DNA from 2 places in the Litchfieldia luteola genome. Region 1 is predicted to be linked to the other one. Evidence: a T-box and tRNA genes for the amino acid it is inferred to sense, from the RefSeq annotation. Region 1 holds a T-box; the other holds one or more tRNA genes.
The links. A T-box is a leader RNA that pairs with one kind of tRNA and senses whether it is charged. The one in region 1 lies ahead of alaS (alanine--tRNA ligase), so its partner is inferred to be a tRNA-Ala.

Region 1 (9,003 bases):
CATACCATGGACCTGAACCTCAATTTCTACCTCAGCATTTTCTTTTATTTCAACGATTGAGTCCATATTAAGTTCTCTAGCAAGAACAGCCCTTTTTGCACCTTTGCGTCCCCAGTAGTTACAGGTATACCAATTGGTAGCAGTTGTTTCAGTATTCCAATGCAGCTTCATATCAGGTGCATATTCCCGTGCAGCCATTAAAACCGCAGGGTCTCCAAATACAACAGCATCTACGTTTACTGATTGAAGAAAAGTTAAATATTCTCCTAACTCTTCTACCTTCTCATTATGGAATAGTGCGTTCATAGCCACATATACCTTTTTACCGCTTTCGTGGGCAAGTGTTACAACTTCTTTAACTTCTTCCCTTGAAAATTCACCTGCTAGGCGTAGACCAAACTTTTGCTCACCAATAACAAATGCATCAGCTCCTGCATCAATTAACGGTACTATATCTGAAACCCTAGTTGGAGTTAGTAATAATTCTGGTTTGTTCATAAATTAAACACCTCTTTTTTTACTTATCGCAATACCGTCACCTATTGGCAATATGGTAGTTATATACTTTGGATTACTCATCAGCCATTCATTGTATGTCCTAATTTTATTGACTAAGCTACGGGTACGTTTTACATCAACATCTTCTGCGGCAACGAGTCCTTTAAATAAAACATTATCAGTTATTATTACACCATTTGGTGACAATAGGTTTTCATAACCGTTGAAAAAACGCTGATACTGGCCCTTAGCCGCATCAATAAAAATGACATCAAACGATGTTCCTAGGCTTTCTGGTCGATCTACTAGCTCTAGCGCATCGCCTAAATGAACCTTTATTTGAGAACTAGTATTTGTCATTTCAATATATTCTAACGCCTTGGTATATCGGATTTCATCCCGTTCGATTGAAACGATGTTCGCTTCCGGAAGAGCTTTTGCCATACGTATTGCAGAATAGCCTATCGCTGTTCCAATCTCAAGGATTGAGGCCGGTTGAATTAACCGTAAAATCTGTAGCATAGCCTCGATTCCAACCAACTCCATAATCGGCACATTATTTTCTTGTGCGTATGCTTCTATCTCTTGGATTATGTTGTCTCTACTCGGAATGAGCGACTCTAAATAGGCTGTAATTTCAACTGAAAGCAAAGCTAGTTCCTCCATTTCGAATATCGTTCCTCGATACTAATTCATAGGTTGATAACCAAAATAAAGAAATTGGCATAGTGCCAATTTCTATAATACAAGTTTTAATTCTCTTTAACTCGATATATTTTACCACAAGAACAAAGGGAACGCTAATCTTTCATTTCGTTCCCTTACACACGACATTCTAATTTCCAATATGTTTAGCTTTTTCGCGGTTATGTTCATTTAATGTTCTAGTAAAAATAACTTCACCAGTTGAAGTTGCAAGGAAGTATAAATAGTCTGTTTCTGAAGGATTAAGTGCTGCCTCTATTGACATTTCACCAGCATTTGCAATTGGTCCAGGTGGCAGACCTCGTACTTTATAGGTGTTATATGGTGAATCGACTTCTAAATGATCATACAATACTCGATCTACATGTTCACCTAGTGCATAGATAACCGTTGGATCAGTTTGTAGCGGCATATCAATATTGATACGGTTATAAAAAACACTTGCAATTTTTTGACGATCCGTTTGTGCTGTTGCTTCTTCTTCAATAAGTGAAGCCATAGTTAGAAGCTGATGAGGAGACATATCCTTCTCATCTGCAAGACCTTGGTATTTAATAAGAATATCTTCAGTCTTATCTAGCATTGTTTTCACGACATCTTCAATCGTTGGGTTTTCCTTATAAAATGGATATGTTGCAGGGAACAAATATCCTTCTAATGGATATAAAATATCCTCATGGAGTATCTCATTTGTTAGAACACTCGGATATAGCTTCATGAGTTCTGCAATGAACTTTTCATCATTTAATCTATTAAATACTTCTTCTTCGCCTTGGTTTGTTTTTTCACCGATAATTTTCGCGATTTGAACTAATTGTTTACCTTCAGGAATAGTTAACGTGAACTTTACTTCTTCTATGATTTTACCCGTTTTTAAGCTCGCGATAATCTCTTCGAAAGTCATGGAAGGTGTTAAACTGTACTCACCTGCTTGGAAACCTGACTCGTTTTTGAATTTAGTATAATATCGAAAGATTTTTGCATTTTTTACGATGCCATTTTCCTCAAGTATATTAGCAATTTTCGTTGGAGAAGATCCGATCGGAATCGACACATCTACCTGTTTTGTGCTATCAGGGTTAACTGGTTGTAATGCTGACTTAATATATAAATAGCCTCCTCCAACTATTCCTGAAAGGATTAGTAGGGTGATTATAAATATAATAAGGACGATTCTTCTTACAATTTTTGCTTCACTTTGTTTTTCTAGTAATTTATTTGTTAGTTTATTTTCATTTGAATTCATTTCAGACATGCTAAAAAAAGCCTCCTCTCACTCGAAATATTATACTACATATTTAATCAACTTTCGTCAAATTCTATAAAAATTAAGGTTTATTTCTAAAAGATTGTTGTTTTTTGAATCTGAACATTGACCGTTCCTTTGCGCTACAGGCACTTGCTTTCCGCGGGGAATTATGAAAAAGCCCAACTGCCGGCTTTTTCAAGAGCGAATTCCCATCGGGGAGGAAGTCGAGCCTCCTCGACGTTCCGTCTGCGGGGTCTCGACCTTTCCTCTACTTCCCTCAGGAGTCAAGTGCCTTTCGCTCCAATCCACTCTTTGACTTTTATAAAGAAATATTTTATATAATGAGTAAAATAAAAAAAGCTTTTCCATGTATCTGGAAAAGCTTTTTTATCTTATTCTTCTTCTTCAGCAAGAAATGTGTTTAGCATTTCTTCAATCATGTCCCACTCTTCTTCTGTTTCGACTGGTTGAAGTTCGCCTTCTTCGCTGTCTGATTGACCGTTGAAGCTTGAAGCGTGAATTTCAATTTCTTCATCGTCATTTTCGTCTGCACCTATTGGGTAATATAATACATATGATTTACCGAACTCTTCGGAATCAAAAGTAAATAGTACTTCACAAAGTTGCTCATTTCCGTTTTCATCAATTACTGTAATTTGGTTATCATCATGTGTCATTTCTTTCACCTCATCTAAAATTTTGCTAATGAATTTAAAATATTATTACAAAAGCTAATTCTTACTATCTAAGTAGCCTTGTAAAATCATAACTGCAGCCATTTTATCAATGACTTTCTTTCTTTTTTTCCTACTCACATCGGCTGAAATTAATAACTTTTCAGCTGCCATAGTAGATAAGCGCTCGTCCCAAAGAATTGTTGGAAGCCCGAAGTGATCGGTTAACATTTGCGCAAAAGCCTGACTCGCTTCTCCTCTAGGTCCAATCGTACCATTCATATTTTTGGGAAACCCGATTACAAAGGAATCTACTTGATACTCTTCAACAATTTCTTTAAGCCTGTCCAATCCAAAAATTTGTCTTTCCTCATTAATTTGAATTGTTTCGATTCCTTGTGCTGTCCATCCCATCTCATCACTAATAGCTACACCAATTGTTTTTGAACCCACATCTAAGCCAAGTACACGCATCAATTATCCCTCGCGGTGACTCTTTAAATATGATTTCACTAACTCCTCAATTAATTCGTCACGTTCAAGTTTTCGAATAATGTTACGAGCATCCTTATGACGAGGAATGTAAGCCGGATCTCCTGACAATAAATAACCTACAATCTGATTAATTGGGTTATAGCCTTTTTCCTGTAATGCTTCATACACTGTAAACAATACTTCGTTTACATTGGTCTCCATTGAATCATCAGGAAAATTAAATTGCATCGTTTTATCAAATGAGCTCATTTTCTTGCACCTCACTTCAGATTCAAGCTTAAATCTGGTATATCTTCACTTAATTACCATTGTACACTACTTAAAGATAATTTAAAAACCCAAACTTAGACCTAGTGTTCAAATAGGAGGACAAAAAGAGCCGAGAAGTTCAAGGAAGTGCAGCCTCCAAGCACCGAGCGTATGCTTTTAATACGTGAGGAGCGGAGGAGCAAGCTGACAAAGAAATTCGACAGCTATTTTTCCCGGACTTTTTGAACAACTTCTTAAACAGTCTTAACCCATTCCTCAACATACTGTAATGCACTATCAAGCTGCTCTGGGTTTTTCCCGCCTGCTTGCGCCATATCAGGACGACCCCCACCGCCGCCGCCACAGCGAGTTGCGACTTCTTTAATAAGCTTACCAGCATGGTAGCCTTTTTCAATTAAGTCCTTTGTTACACCTGCAGTAATATTCACTTTTCCTTCATTGACACTACCTAGTACAATTACCGCAGAACCTAATTTTTGCTTCAAGTCATCTACCATTGTACGAAGGTTATTCATATCTGTACCATTCACTTTACTATATAAAACAGTGACATCGTCTATTTTTTGAGCCTTATCTACTAAGCTTCCTGCTTCAATATTCCCTAATTTAGCTGACAGCGATTCATTCTCTCTTTGAAGTGTCTTCAATTCGTTTAACAATGACTCCACTCGAGTTGGTAAGTCCTTTGACTTTGTCTTTAAAAGGTGAGCAACATCGTTTAGCATTTTAACTTGATCATTAACGATTTGATAGGCTGCTGATCCTGTCAATGCTTCAATCCTTCTAGTTCCTGCACCGATACCTGATTCTGAAACGATCTTAAATAATCCTATTACTGAAGTGTTAGGCACATGACAACCACCACAAAGCTCTAGGCTGTAATCTCCTACTTGAACCACACGAACAACGTCTCCGTACTTTTCACCGAATAATGCCATTGCACCCATTGCCTTTGCTTCAGATAATGACTTGTGCTCAATTTCAACCGGGATACTAGCCCAAATCTTTTCATTCACTATTGTTTCTATTCTTTCGATTTCACCCTCACTGATTTGTCCAAAGTGAGAAAAGTCAAAGCGTAGACGGTCAGGAGATACCTGTGATCCTGCTTGGTTCACATGCTCGCCAAGCACATCCTTTAATGCTTGATGCAGTAGATGAGTAGCCGTATGATTCTTAATAATATTTGTTCTCTTCTCTACACTAATCTTAGCTGCAACTGCCATACCTTGTTCTAAAGAACCTGTTTCAATCACCACTTTGTGTAGGTTTTGTCCATTTGGCGCTTTTTGAACATCTTTTACTACCATTCGAACTTGATTGTTTTCTAGTACGCCATGATCAGCAACTTGACCTCCACTTTCAGCGTAGAAAGGAGTTTTATCAAGAATGATTTGTATTTCATCGCCTGATGATGCATTATTCACGACTTCTCCATTTTTTATAATCACTTCAATAATTGACTCTGACTCGAATGAATCATAGCCAATGAATTCACTTTTTACTGTAATTTCTCCTAATACACCACTTTGAACTTGCATTGAGTCAACATCTTGTCTAGCTGCTCTCGCCCTTTCACGCTGACTATTCATTTCACGTTCAAAGCCTTCATGGTCAATTTTCATCTGCTCTTCTTCTGCATATTCCTCAGTTAATTCCACCGGGAAGCCATACGTATCATATAAACGGAAAACATCTTCTCCAGGAATTGTATCTTTTCCTGCTTCTTTTTCCTTTTTAATCACACTTGAAAGAATAGCTAGTCCGTCATTTAATGTTTCATGGAATCGTTCTTCTTCATTCTTTATAACCTTTTGAATAAATTCTGTTTTTGCTTTTACTTCAGGGTAAAAGTCAACCATGATTTCTCCAACAACTGGAACAAGCTCGTACATGAAAGGACGGTTAATGTTAATCTGCTTCGCATATCGAACTGCACGACGAAGTAATCGACGTAATACATACCCTCGACCTTCATTAGAAGGAAGAGCTCCATCACCTACAGCAAAGGTCACCGTTCGTATATGATCAGCTATTACTTTAAAAGCTACATCTTTTACTTTATCTTGGCGATATTTTTCTCCTGAAACATTTTCAGTTGCTTCAATGATTGGTATAAATAAATCAGTGTCAAAGTTTGTAGGTACATCCTGAATAACTGAAACCATACGTTCAAGACCCATTCCTGTATCGATGTTTTTCTTGGGAAGTGGCGTATATGTACCATCCGGATTATGATTAAATTGGGAGAAAACTAAATTCCAAACTTCTAAATAACGTTCATTTTCTCCTCCTGGATAAAGTTCAGGATCACTTGTATCATTACCATAGGACTCACCGCGATCATAGAATATTTCAGTATTAGGTCCACTAGGTCCCTCCCCAATGTCCCAGAAGTTTCCTTCTAATCTTATAATTCTATCTTCAGGAATGCCAATCTTCTCTCTCCAAATATCAAATGCTTCATTATCTTCTGGATGTATAGTAACAGATAGTTTCTCTGGTTCAAAACCAATCCACTTTTCGCTTGTTAAAAATTCCCAAGCCCAAATGATTGATTCTTCTTTAAAATAGTCGCCAATTGAAAAATTACCAAGCATCTCGAAAAATGTATGATGACGTGCTGTTTTTCCGACATTCTCAATATCATTTGTGCGAATTGATTTTTGGGCATTACAGATACGTGGATTTGCAGGAATTACCCTTCCATCAAAATATTTCTTTAGAGTTGCAACTCCACTGTTAATCCATAATAATGATGGATCTTCGTGTGGAACTAATGGTGCGCTCGGTTCAACAGAATGCCCTTTTTCTTTGAAGAAATCCAGGAACATTTGGCGGACTTGTGCTGAAGTTAAATTTTTCATTTTTTTACCTCCATATGTTAGTTTATCACCTTAAAATTGTCATAAATCACCTAAAAAAAAGCATAAAAAAATACCCTTATCCCAAACAGGGACGAGAGTATCTCGCGGTACCACCCTGATTATGAACACAACTAAATGTTCATCACCTTAAGTAGCCAAGATAACGGGGCTTACCGGTAGGTTTTTCCTACACTCAGGATTAGCTTTCTGTTTCCCTTCACCTAGAATTTCTTTCAGCCGTGGAAATTCCTCTCTAGCTTGTGCTCATTACACAAAAGATGGTCTGAAACATACTGGATCCTTCATCGTTTTATGATCATCAATTTTATAGGTATCAATAGTTATTCTCGATTATAGACAAGCAGAATTTATTTGTCAATCTTTGTAGATAGACAATTTGCATCACATTTAAGATTCTTTATAACGATGCATAAAATGAGATTTTGCATGGATAATAATAACCTTTAAAATGGCCAAAAGTGGCACTGCTATAATAAGACCTATCACTCCACCTACTTCTCCGCCAATTAACAAAGCTGCCATTATCATGAGTGGATGCATGTGGAGACTTTTTCCCACTATAAGTGGAGATAAAAGGTTTCCCTCAATAAATTGTAATACAAAAATGATGCTAACAACGATTATAACCATTTCAATAGAGATGGTAGCAGCAATTAAACCTGCAGGAATTGCCCCAATTAACGGCCCAAAGTAAGGTATAACATTCGTTAAACCTATAATTATCCCAAGGAGTAGAGGATATTTCATTCCAAAGAGCCATAAAGCTATAGATGCAATGATTCCAATAGCTAAACAAACGATTAGCTGTCCTCTTATATAATTTCCTAAAGACTCATCAACATCTTTAATAAATAGTTGACCTGACTTTCTAAATCTCCTAGGAGTAACATACCAAATTGCTTTTTTTATCTCGTCATAATCTTTAAGCATATAAAACACAATGAATGGAATGATGGCCAAAAGGAGGATTGAACTTAATATTGTCTTTATCGATTCAATGATTCGATTTAATACATAATCCAATCCTTCTTCTAACGACAACAACCCCTCTTCAATTCTAGAATGTAAACCCTCAGGTAAATAGGATGCCTTATTATGGATATCACTTAACCAGACACGATAAGTATCCAGTACAGTAGGGAAATTTTCGATAAGTTCTCGTAATTGGGCAATAATTAAAGGGATTCCGCGGTAAATACCAAAGCCCAGACCACCAAAGAAGAATATATAAATGAAGAGTATGGCTATAGCTCTAGGAACACCTCTATGATGAATTTTCTCTACTAATGGATGAAGCAAATACGTAATAAATCCAGAGATGATAAATGGGATGACGATAATTTTTAGAACATGAACAACTGGTAACCATATCGGTTCTAGTTTTAAGAATACAAATACACTTAGAAATAATAATAAGATGATTCCCAAAATAAGTAACCACTTAATACGTAAGTCCTTCACTATAAATACTCCTTTCATAGGCGTAGGTGAAGTAAATAAAGCCCCACTATGAAGTAGTGGGGCTCTACATTTTTAAGAAATCGCTCTAGCTAAACGTTTACGCATTTGTTTCATTGTTTTATTATTCATCATATTGTTTTTCTGTGCGTAATTATAAGCAACTGCTCCAATTCCTAAAGCAATTAGTGATGTCATTGTTCTATTCATAACATATTCCCCCCAAGCTTAAGATTACATGCTTAATGTTCTGTCATCTTCAGCAAATAAGTCATCAAGTGAGCTCAGAGAGCCGTCTTCTTCAACTTGATGGGTGAAAATTTGTCCTTTAGAAACCGAAAGCTCAATAAAGCAAGTCCAACAATAATATTGATTCACACCAATTTTTCCTATATCTTTAGATTTACAGTTTGGGCACTTAAACAATGGTGTACACCTCTCATCATGGTTTTACATCAACGACGATGACATCTTTGCCTACTGTTATAGGTTGATTGGTCTTTACAACCTTTTTCCCCTCAGTAATATCCGCAAAAAAGCCATCCGTTATTTCATACCCTATGATTGTGCCCAATTCTTCTTGGAAATATACGTCTTCTAATAAGCCAAGCTTTTCTCCTTCGGCTGTTAACACAGGTTTTCGAAATAAACCATGATGAGAGTTCAAAAAGTGAATCGCGTTGTTAGTATGAACCATTGGTAAGGCTTCAATTTCACATGATACCATTACACCATCATTTCCAAATGATGATATCTCTTCTAATGG
Region 2 (9,003 bases), on a different contig from region 1:
GTTCATTCCAACCAACTATAATAATATGCTTGTCTCCGTAGTACTTCATTTTCCCGTCAAGAAATGAATTCTGGTTTGTGACAGCGGTAGCTGCTAATGTTACAAAATAAGTTGTAACGAAACCCGTCCCAAATAAGATTAGGACCATCCCTAAACTTCTACCAGCTATCGAAGAGGGCACATAATCTCCGAATCCTACTGTTGAGGTGGTTACCAGTGCCCACCAAATTCCATCGAATACAGTTGGGAAGTTTTCAGGTTCGATTAAGTGAATGATTGACCCAAAGAAAATGATAATTAGAAAGATAATTAAAAGTACACGCGAAATGATTGGCCATCGAAGAAATGTAATCAGTAGTTTGTTTGTTCGCATTTAAAAGTAAATCTCCCCTTCAGATGTGTATGTAGTAAGTATTGCCAAAGGGGGATGGGGATAAAAGCTATTCCGCCTCATTCTTTGGAATAAATGACAGGACTTCTTTAATAATCGTGTTAATTTTTTTTGTTGTTTCTTCCTCACCATAAGCAGATTTGGCTTTCTCAATAGCATCAATCACTTCTGGTTCAAATTCAATCAAAGGTTTATCTTCCTCAGATTCATTATAGTATTCAATAAATACATCTAGTGCTTCATTCATTCTGTCTATGGATTCACTCAACTTCTGTTTTTCTTTTTCATTTAACTTCATAACTTAAACCTCACCATTCCAATCTATTATCAGTCCCAAAAGCCTTTTGTGAAATTAATAAAAATGTCAAAACTTAGATAAAAAAAGGAGGCTAGGAAAAATAGAATTACTAGAACTGTAATTAGCCAGCCAATCGTTGTTTTATTCATAAGTCCCCCTAAGAATAAAGAAGGTAACAGTTGTCTTAGTATTTGTAAGTAAATAAGGAATAAACATATAAATAGAAAAAGTAGCAGAGATTGTGTGAATTTATGAAAGTAAAGTCAGCTGGTTATTATTTTCATATAGTAAATACATCTTGTATTGAATTGTAAAGCGTGCTATGATTGGATTAATTATTTTTGTTCGGATAAGACTTAACAGAAGGATTTGCTTCGTTAGTTGTTTTCATCTTGATAGGGTTAAACTTGAGCAGGAATAGTAATACAAAAGTGGAAATTTTCCACAACAGGAGGAAACACACATGTTACAAGGTAAAGTTAAATGGTTTAATTCAGAAAAAGGTTTCGGATTCATTGAAGTAGAAGGACAAGATGATGTATTCGTACACTTCTCAGCTATTCAAGGTGATGGCTTCAAATCTTTAGAAGAAGGTCAAACAGTTACTTTTGAAGTAGAACAAGGTGCTCGTGGACCACAAGCAGCTAACGTTTCAAAGTAATATGAAATAGTAAAGGACTCCATAGAGGAGTCCTTTTTTGTATATAAATGATACTGATCTGATATGGAAAAGAAAATATTGCTCTTGGTAAACAAAGGTCGCCCTAATCTATACAACAAATTTCCTTCGAACAGCCTTCACATTGGATTTCTCTTCTTAAGTAGTTGATATTATGAATCGTTATACTGCTACCAGAGATAGAAATAACTCCATCTGATTTTAAACTAGAAAGAAAACGGTTGACAGATTCCCTTGTACTTCCGCAAAAGTTTGCTAAATCCTGGTTTGTTAATTGTAAATCAATTACAATCGAACCATTAGATTGTGGGATTCCATAAGTGTTTGACATTCTAATTAGTGTAGAATAGAGTGCACCCTTTTTGCCAAAAAGCATAAGGTCTCTAAACTTTGTGTGAGTTTTTTGAAAATGTGTGTTAAACCATATGATAAATTCCTTAGCTAAGGCTGAATTCGAACTAACAGCTTCCTCAATTGTTTCACGATTTAGAACGTATACTTCTACAGGAGTAACAGCTTCTGCAGTTAAAAAGTAATGTGGATTGTTTGTAAATAAAGTAAGCTCACCAATTAAATCACCTGTTTTACACATGCGTAAATTAAGTTGTTGCCCATCAATGCTTTGTTTACTTAAACGAACAATTCCAGACTTAATATAAAAAATTTCAGTAGATTTTTGCCCTTCATGAAAAATACAGCTGCCACGCTCAATTTTTCTGACCGTATCCGCTAAATCAAAAATCGTTTGCAAAGTTACTGTAGATGGCGAAAGTGTATATGCAGATGTCATTTGCTAATCCCTCCTCTATAATGTGAACAATTCGTTAACACTGCTGTTATAGTGTTTTTATAATAACAAGTGACAGAAAGAATGACTGTGATGGAAATCACACTAATAGGATTTTTTTCACGAAATGTTCACTTTTTGTATTCCAGAGTAACTTTTAATCGTAGCAGAACGACTAATAGTTAAGGATTTAATTGGAGGAGATATATTTGGTACAACAAACTTATAGGAATAAATGGGGAATTGTCACGCTCAGTATACTTAGTAGTATATTTATAACTGCAACTTATGGTTTATATGTAGTGGAAGGATTACAGTCTTTGGACTTTTTAAAGTTATTACTCATTATAGTTGGACTGCACCTACCCATAATAATTAGTTATTTTCTTAGATGGCGATATTTTCACATAATAAGTATAATAGGTTGGCTCATCATCTGGATAGGATATATCTATTACCTGATAGACCATAACGAAGGAATGAAGGACTTAGTTATCATCACATGGATCACTTTCTCATGGATTCTAACGCAGAGTATAGCACTAATTATACAAGTGTTTATAAGTATCAAAAAAAGAAGCAAAGAGTCTCTCTAAAAGGAAGGCTCTTTGCTTCTTAGTCTATATATCTTGCTTACATAGCTATTATTCTGCTTTAGCTGCTTGAATTTGTAATGATACTTTTACTTTATCTCCAACTAGCACTCCACCAGTTTCTAATGCTGCGTTCCAAGTTAAGCCAAAATCACTACGGTTTATTGTACCTTCTACACTAAATCCAGCTTTTTCATTGCCCCAAGGATCCTTACCAGAACCTTCAAATGTTACTAGAAAGTTTTGAGACTTTGTAACACCATTAAGTGAAAGGTCTCCAGTTACGTCATACTCATTGTCACTTTTTCTTGAAATGTTTGTTGATGTGAAAGTCATTGAAGGTTTATTTTCAACATCAAAAAAGTCAGCTGAACGCAGGTGATTATCACGGTCAGCGTTACGAGTATCGATACTTGCAAGGTCAACACTGAAAGTGATATCAGCTGAAGTTAAATCAGTAGGATCAGCCACAATTGTAGCATCAAAAGAATTGAATGCACCTCTTACATTTGTGAACATCATATGTTTAATTGAAAATTCTACGCTACTGTGAGTTGGGTCAACTGCCCATTTTGTTTTTGTCATGTTTAATTCCTCCACCTTTTAGTTTTAATTAATTTATCTTAAATTAAAGATATTTGATTTCGAGATTATTATATGATTTTCAGGTTACCATTGTCAACAATAAAGATTAAAGATTTTATTAATATTGATAAAAGGGATGATGGAAATCTAGGATAATGTATTGACACGTTCTTTATATAGAACTACAATGATAAGAGTAAGAGAATTGTTCTATTTGGAAAAATAGTTACAGAGTTTTTCCATATATTTTTTAGTTAAGTGTTCTTTATAAAGAGCAATTTATGTTAAGATAATACATATAGAAATAGGTGAAATGAATAAGTTTGGTAGAGTAGAAAAGGGACCTCTATTATAAGTTGGGAGATCAGATAAGCACCTGATTTAATAAATAGACGGAAAAATTCCGTTTAAATAGAAAATGCCATTGAAAATTGCTTAAATAGACGGAGAGATTCCGCCTATTGACCTAAATAAACATAAAAATATGGGATTTTCCTTGGCATAACCGGAAAACCTCCCCTTATTTAGCCTCAAAGGAGATCCATTCTGTATTTAACCGGAAAATCTCCGCTTATTTTACTATACTTAATTAAGGACTAAGGATCTTATTAGTAAGTATTTCAAATTCAATGAAGTAAAGTTTTGCACTCCAAAAGAAAACCCGTTATATATTATAATAGGGCTCGTTTTTACTTTTCTAGTAGAAAGGAAATATTTTTACTTTTATTGAATAATATTGATAATTATTATCAATAATATAAAAAAAGAGACAGCCGCGGCTACGGCTGAATCTTCTTCAAAAACTTATAGGTCTGCAGGTTCAAACGTTTTGCAATCTGTTTCTCCACTTGATGAAGCATTCTTTTCCTTATGGTTCACCACATAAATCTGAGAAGCACCGCATTTATTCTCATTAGTAATGTTGTGAACACAGCTGCTTACTTCGCATAATACATCTTGTGCCATTAAGAACACCTCCTTCAAATTTAGGATAAACAAAATCGGTTTATCCTATACTTGATGAAGGGGTTTTAATTATTACTATGCAATATGTAGGGGACTTACGCTACCAGACAAGGTTACGACCTCTTTATAAAAGGACGAAGTAGTAAAGGCATAAGTTGACCATTAACAATGATTACTCCTGCAATTATAATAATGCCCCCAACCACACTTTTAATAAAAATTTCTTCTTGTAAAATAGCTACTGCTGCAATCAGGGTAGTAATAGGTTCAAGGTATAAGAACATCGATACTTTTGAAGCTTCTAATACTTCAAGTGCCTTTCCCCAATACCAATAGGCAATTCCTGAAACAAAAACACCTAAAAATAATAAATGAGCCCATTCTGAAGTAGATAATAAGTTGAGTGAAGACCATCCCTTATTTCTAATAATAAACGGTGTTGTTAGAATAAAGCCGATCAGACTCATATAGAAAGTTACAACAAGGGCAGGGTAAGGGATTGCTAATTTCTTCAGAAGAATAGAATAGATGGCCCAGTTTAACGTACTCAATATCATCAGTAGGAAACCCACATTTATCGCAAAATGAAGGGATTGTCCACTTCTTGCTGTTGTTATAAGAATAACTCCAGTAATAGCCAAAATCATACCACTGGCTTTAGGGATACTCATTTTTTCATGTAAAAAGAGCATCGAGAGTAGTACGGTAAAAATGGGAGAGAAGGAAATGAGCCAACCTGCAGATGAAGCATCAATCGTTAATAAGGCAGTAGCTTGAATGACTTGATGTACAAAAACCCCAAGGATACCTAAAATCACTAAATGTGGAACATATTTAAAAGGGATGTATAGTCGATGCCGTTTTATAAGTAAGAGTATGAATAAAAAAATAGCTCCGATCCCAAATCGAAGAACTAGTAAAGTAAAGGGGTCAAGCTTGCCTAATACTGCCTTTGTGGAAACAAAAGAAACTCCCCAAAAGCTAATCGACATTGTTGCATACAGTGAAGCACCAAGCTTTGATTTAAGTTGACTCATATATAGACTTCCTTTCAGACAAAGGTTCTCTACAATCATATGCTTGTCTTTATGGAAGATGTGTTTAAAAAAGAAAAAAGAACCCTTATGATAAGGGTTCTTTTTGATGGAGCATAGCGGGATCGAACCGCTGACCTCTACGCTGCCAGCGTAGCGCTCTCCCAGCTGAGCTAATGCCCCAATATACTAACTAGAAACATAATATCATTTTAATATTATAAAAAACAATCTATTTTTTAGTGATTAGGCACAAAAAAGCAGGAAACATTATAGTTCCCTGCCACGTGCTTATTTAATACCAATATTTTCTTTTGTTATATTTATCGTATAGTTCTTCTTCAAACTCTCTATTAATAAATTTGCTCTTTTCATATTCCGGTCCACTTTTAATTGTATCAACTGATAAGTCTACATGGACCTTACGATCTGCCCATCTTACGTCTTTTATCCAATCTGGTGAAACGAGGACTTTTTTACCTGGCCACCAATTTTTCGTGTCCACAACCATATATCGGAGCGCCCATGTTATAGGACAAATGATGAAATCTTCCACATGCCCAATATTTCCGTCTACAGCATGGATGTGATAGCCAGTCACTTCCTTCATACTTCGCAGATTTGGTTCATCTGCTTTTTCAATATCATCATGATTAAAGTTTACTTTCTTGTTTTCTAAACTAACTGCCAACTGTCCAGGAACTAAGTATTGTCCTCCAACTTCTGTTCCAGCAATGCTTCGATATGGAGGGTAACCGTAATAGCTTCCAACCTCTATTTCCTTTTGTTTTGATACTGGTTTATCGGTATCGATATCAGGACTATTTTTTATCTTCTCTTTTGTTAATGCTAATTCTACTTTATTCTCTGGAACGTTAACATTTTGAATTGACATCGGTGATACAAGAACCTTTCGTCCAGGTAACCATTTCATTGTATCAACAACTAAATAACGGGTTGTCCATTTCTCATCATCGAAAAACAAGTCGTGAACGGTTCCAATTGATCCATCTGTTGCATGTATATCAAACTTTTTCAACTGATTGCCTTCGTGTAGCAAGAAATTTCCTCCTTTATTTATTTAGTTATAGTTCAAATTAGCTGTTAATGTTCAGGCATTTTTTGTTATCGACTGTGATACATCGCTGACCTTTTCCTTTGTACGATCTGCGATTTTATATACTTGATCTTGTATTGTACTCATTTGATTTTTAAAGTCTTTACGATTCCTTTTACCTGACTTTGGTGAAACAAATAGTGCTGTTGTTGCACCAATGATTACACCTAATAATGATCCTACTACGACACTTTTTTTGTTTGTATTATTTCCACTCATATTTAACACTCCTTTATCCTTATTACTCGTTTCCTTTCCTTTTCATTCAAAAGTTTGATGTTTTTCAATTTTTCCGTCCTGCCTGTGAATGATTAGTCTTGTATGTTCTTCACTCGCCATTTGTTGTGCCTTCTTAAGCGCTTCTTTTTTTGTATTAAAAATACCACTCGCTCTTTGAGTTTTTTCCTTTTTAATCGCCCAGCCGTCAGAATGTGGTACAACATGGCGGATTGGGTTATCATCTCCATAGGTTTTCTTTGCTCTTGCTACCGCAATTGGAATGGCTCTTCCTGCTTCAAACCCTTCATCTAGTAGTCCATTGGCAATGCCGATTGCTTCTTCTCGAACCACTTCATCTAAATTTTTCATAGAATCAGGATAGTCCTTTATGTTCCAAGACATATACTCATCCTCTCTTTTAGATTTAATGACTAAGCTATCTATGTGTGTACTATCTATTTACCCTCTTGATTTGTAATAAAACATAAATAAAGAAACTAGCTGGTATTAGTTCAGGGAAAAGAAAAAACAAATAGTAACATCATAAAAATAGACTTGGTAAAAAAATGATATAATTTCACAACATAATCCTAAGAGACATGTGACACACTAGACCTAGTTTAAGATGTTAAGAAACGAGGTCTTTAGCATGAATAAAGAAATGAGTTATGGTAGTGACTATAAGTTTATACCTGCCACTTCAGTTGCAAGCGGTTTAGGTAAAGTGGTTGCACGAGATGTATTTTGTCAAACCATTCAAGTAGTTAATCTTTGCTTAGTTGGAAATACCGAAACGCAGGATTTTGTACTAGTTGATGCCGGAATGCCTGGTTCAGCTGACGAAATAATAGCTCTAACTGAAGAACGCTTTGGCCCACATAGTCGTCCTAGAGCAATCTTATTAACTCACGGTCATTTTGACCATGTTGGTGCGATTATTGAACTAATCAATCATTGGGAAGTGCCAGTCTATGCTCATGAATTAGAAATCCCATTTCTGACTGTAAAGCAAAGCTATCCTGAGCCAGATCCAACCGTTGAAGGTGGCATGTTAGCAAAATTGTCGCCCATGTATCCGAATGAGCCAATCGATTTAGGCAATCATGTAAAACCTTTACCATCTGATGGGACTATTCCTGAAATGCCTGAGTGGCGCTGGATACATACACCAGGACATACTCCAGGCCATGTATCATTTTTTAGGGAAGAAGACCGAGTATTAATTGCAGGAGATGCATTTGTAACAGTTAAGCAAGAATCTCTATACAAGGTGTTCACACAGGAGTTTGAAATAAGTGGTCCCCCAAGGTATTTAACAACCGATTGGGAATCTTCTCTTACTTCTGTGAAAACATTAGAACAGTTAAAACCTGATGTAGCCGTAACAGGTCACGGCATACCAATTTCAGGAGAGAAACTAACAACAAGTCTTTCTATGCTAGTGAAGGATTTTGACAATATTGCTGTTCCTGATTATGGAAAGTATGTGGATACTAAGCGGGAACTCCATTAATAAGAAAAGGGAAGCAAAGTAGCAGCTTCCCGTTCGTTTGTTAATTAGGAAACAGTAAGGAAATTATTTTATCGTAAAAAAAATCGCACCAAGAGAGGTGCGATACATGGTTATACTGTTTTAGCTGTTTGTGAAATCCATTCACTTGCTTGTTCACGAAGCTTAAACTTCTGAATTTTACCAGAAGCCGTCATTGGGTAGTCATCAACAAATATAAAGTATTCAGGTATTTTGTAATAGGCTAGTTTACCTGTACAGAAGCTTCGTATATCCTCGGAAGTAATCGAATGTCCTTCTTTGACCTTAATACATGCAGCAACTTTTTCACCGTACTTTTCATCAGGTACCCCGACGACTTGAACATCAAGAACACTATCATGCTGATAAAGGAATTCTTCAATCTCCCTAGGATAGACATTCTCGCCACCTCTTATAATCATATCTTTTAAACGGCCTGTAATTCTTACATAACCATCCTCATCCATTGTTGCTAAATCTCCAGTGTGTAGCCATCCTTTTGTATCAATCGCTTCATATGTAGCATCTGGCATTTTGTAGTAGCCTTTCATTACTAGATATCCTCGCGTGCAAAGCTCACCTTGGTGTCCACGTGGTACCTCTGATCCTGTAACAGGGTCAACAATTTTCACTTCGACATGTGGATGTGCTTTACCAACTGAATTCACTCTCCGTTCGAGAGAATCAGTCGTTGTTGTTTGTGTGATAACTGGTGATGATTCAGTCTGTCCATATGCAATTGTTATATCAGTCATACCCATTTCGTTAATTAACTTTTTCATAACTTCAATTGGACAATTGGA

Region 2: it encodes a tRNA-Ala, which carries the amino acid that the T-box ahead of alaS (alanine--tRNA ligase) is inferred to sense. The anticodon was not compared.

What each region holds. Positions count from the first base shown of each region.
Region 1 is NZ_JAGGKM010000004.1:140,880-149,882, forward strand. Features, by position in the region: gene J2Z26_RS12770 (peptidase U32 family protein) at 1-498, opposite strand, end outside; gene J2Z26_RS12775 (O-methyltransferase) at 502-1,149, opposite strand; gene mltG (endolytic transglycosylase MltG) at 1,334-2,458, opposite strand; gene J2Z26_RS12785 (DUF1292 domain-containing protein) at 2,845-3,129, opposite strand; gene ruvX (Holliday junction resolvase RuvX) at 3,184-3,600, opposite strand; gene J2Z26_RS12795 (IreB family regulatory phosphoprotein) at 3,604-3,870, opposite strand; gene alaS (alanine--tRNA ligase) at 4,125-6,758, opposite strand; T-box leader at 6,843-7,073, opposite strand; gene J2Z26_RS12805 (AI-2E family transporter) at 7,167-8,240, opposite strand; gene J2Z26_RS12810 (YrzQ family protein) at 8,313-8,447, opposite strand; gene J2Z26_RS12815 (hypothetical protein) at 8,472-8,663, opposite strand; gene J2Z26_RS12820 (PRC-barrel domain-containing protein) at 8,680-9,003, opposite strand, start outside.
Region 2 is NZ_JAGGKM010000008.1:97,534-106,536, forward strand. Features, by position in the region: gene J2Z26_RS19700 (potassium channel family protein) at 1-373, opposite strand, end outside; gene J2Z26_RS19705 (atypical membrane-integrating protein (Mistic protein)) at 441-689, opposite strand; gene J2Z26_RS19710 (cold-shock protein) at 1,153-1,350, shown strand; gene J2Z26_RS19715 (Crp/Fnr family transcriptional regulator) at 1,454-2,158, opposite strand; gene J2Z26_RS19720 (YceI family protein) at 2,800-3,333, opposite strand; gene J2Z26_RS19725 (DUF1540 domain-containing protein) at 4,138-4,299, opposite strand; gene J2Z26_RS19730 (DMT family transporter) at 4,413-5,336, opposite strand; tRNA gene J2Z26_RS19735 (tRNA-Ala) at 5,444-5,516, opposite strand; gene J2Z26_RS19740 (PRC-barrel domain-containing protein) at 5,629-6,393, opposite strand; gene J2Z26_RS19745 (YtxH domain-containing protein) at 6,445-6,669, opposite strand; gene J2Z26_RS19750 (DUF2188 domain-containing protein) at 6,712-7,071, opposite strand; gene J2Z26_RS19755 (MBL fold metallo-hydrolase) at 7,319-8,182, shown strand; gene J2Z26_RS19760 (AMP-binding protein) at 8,293-9,003, opposite strand, start outside.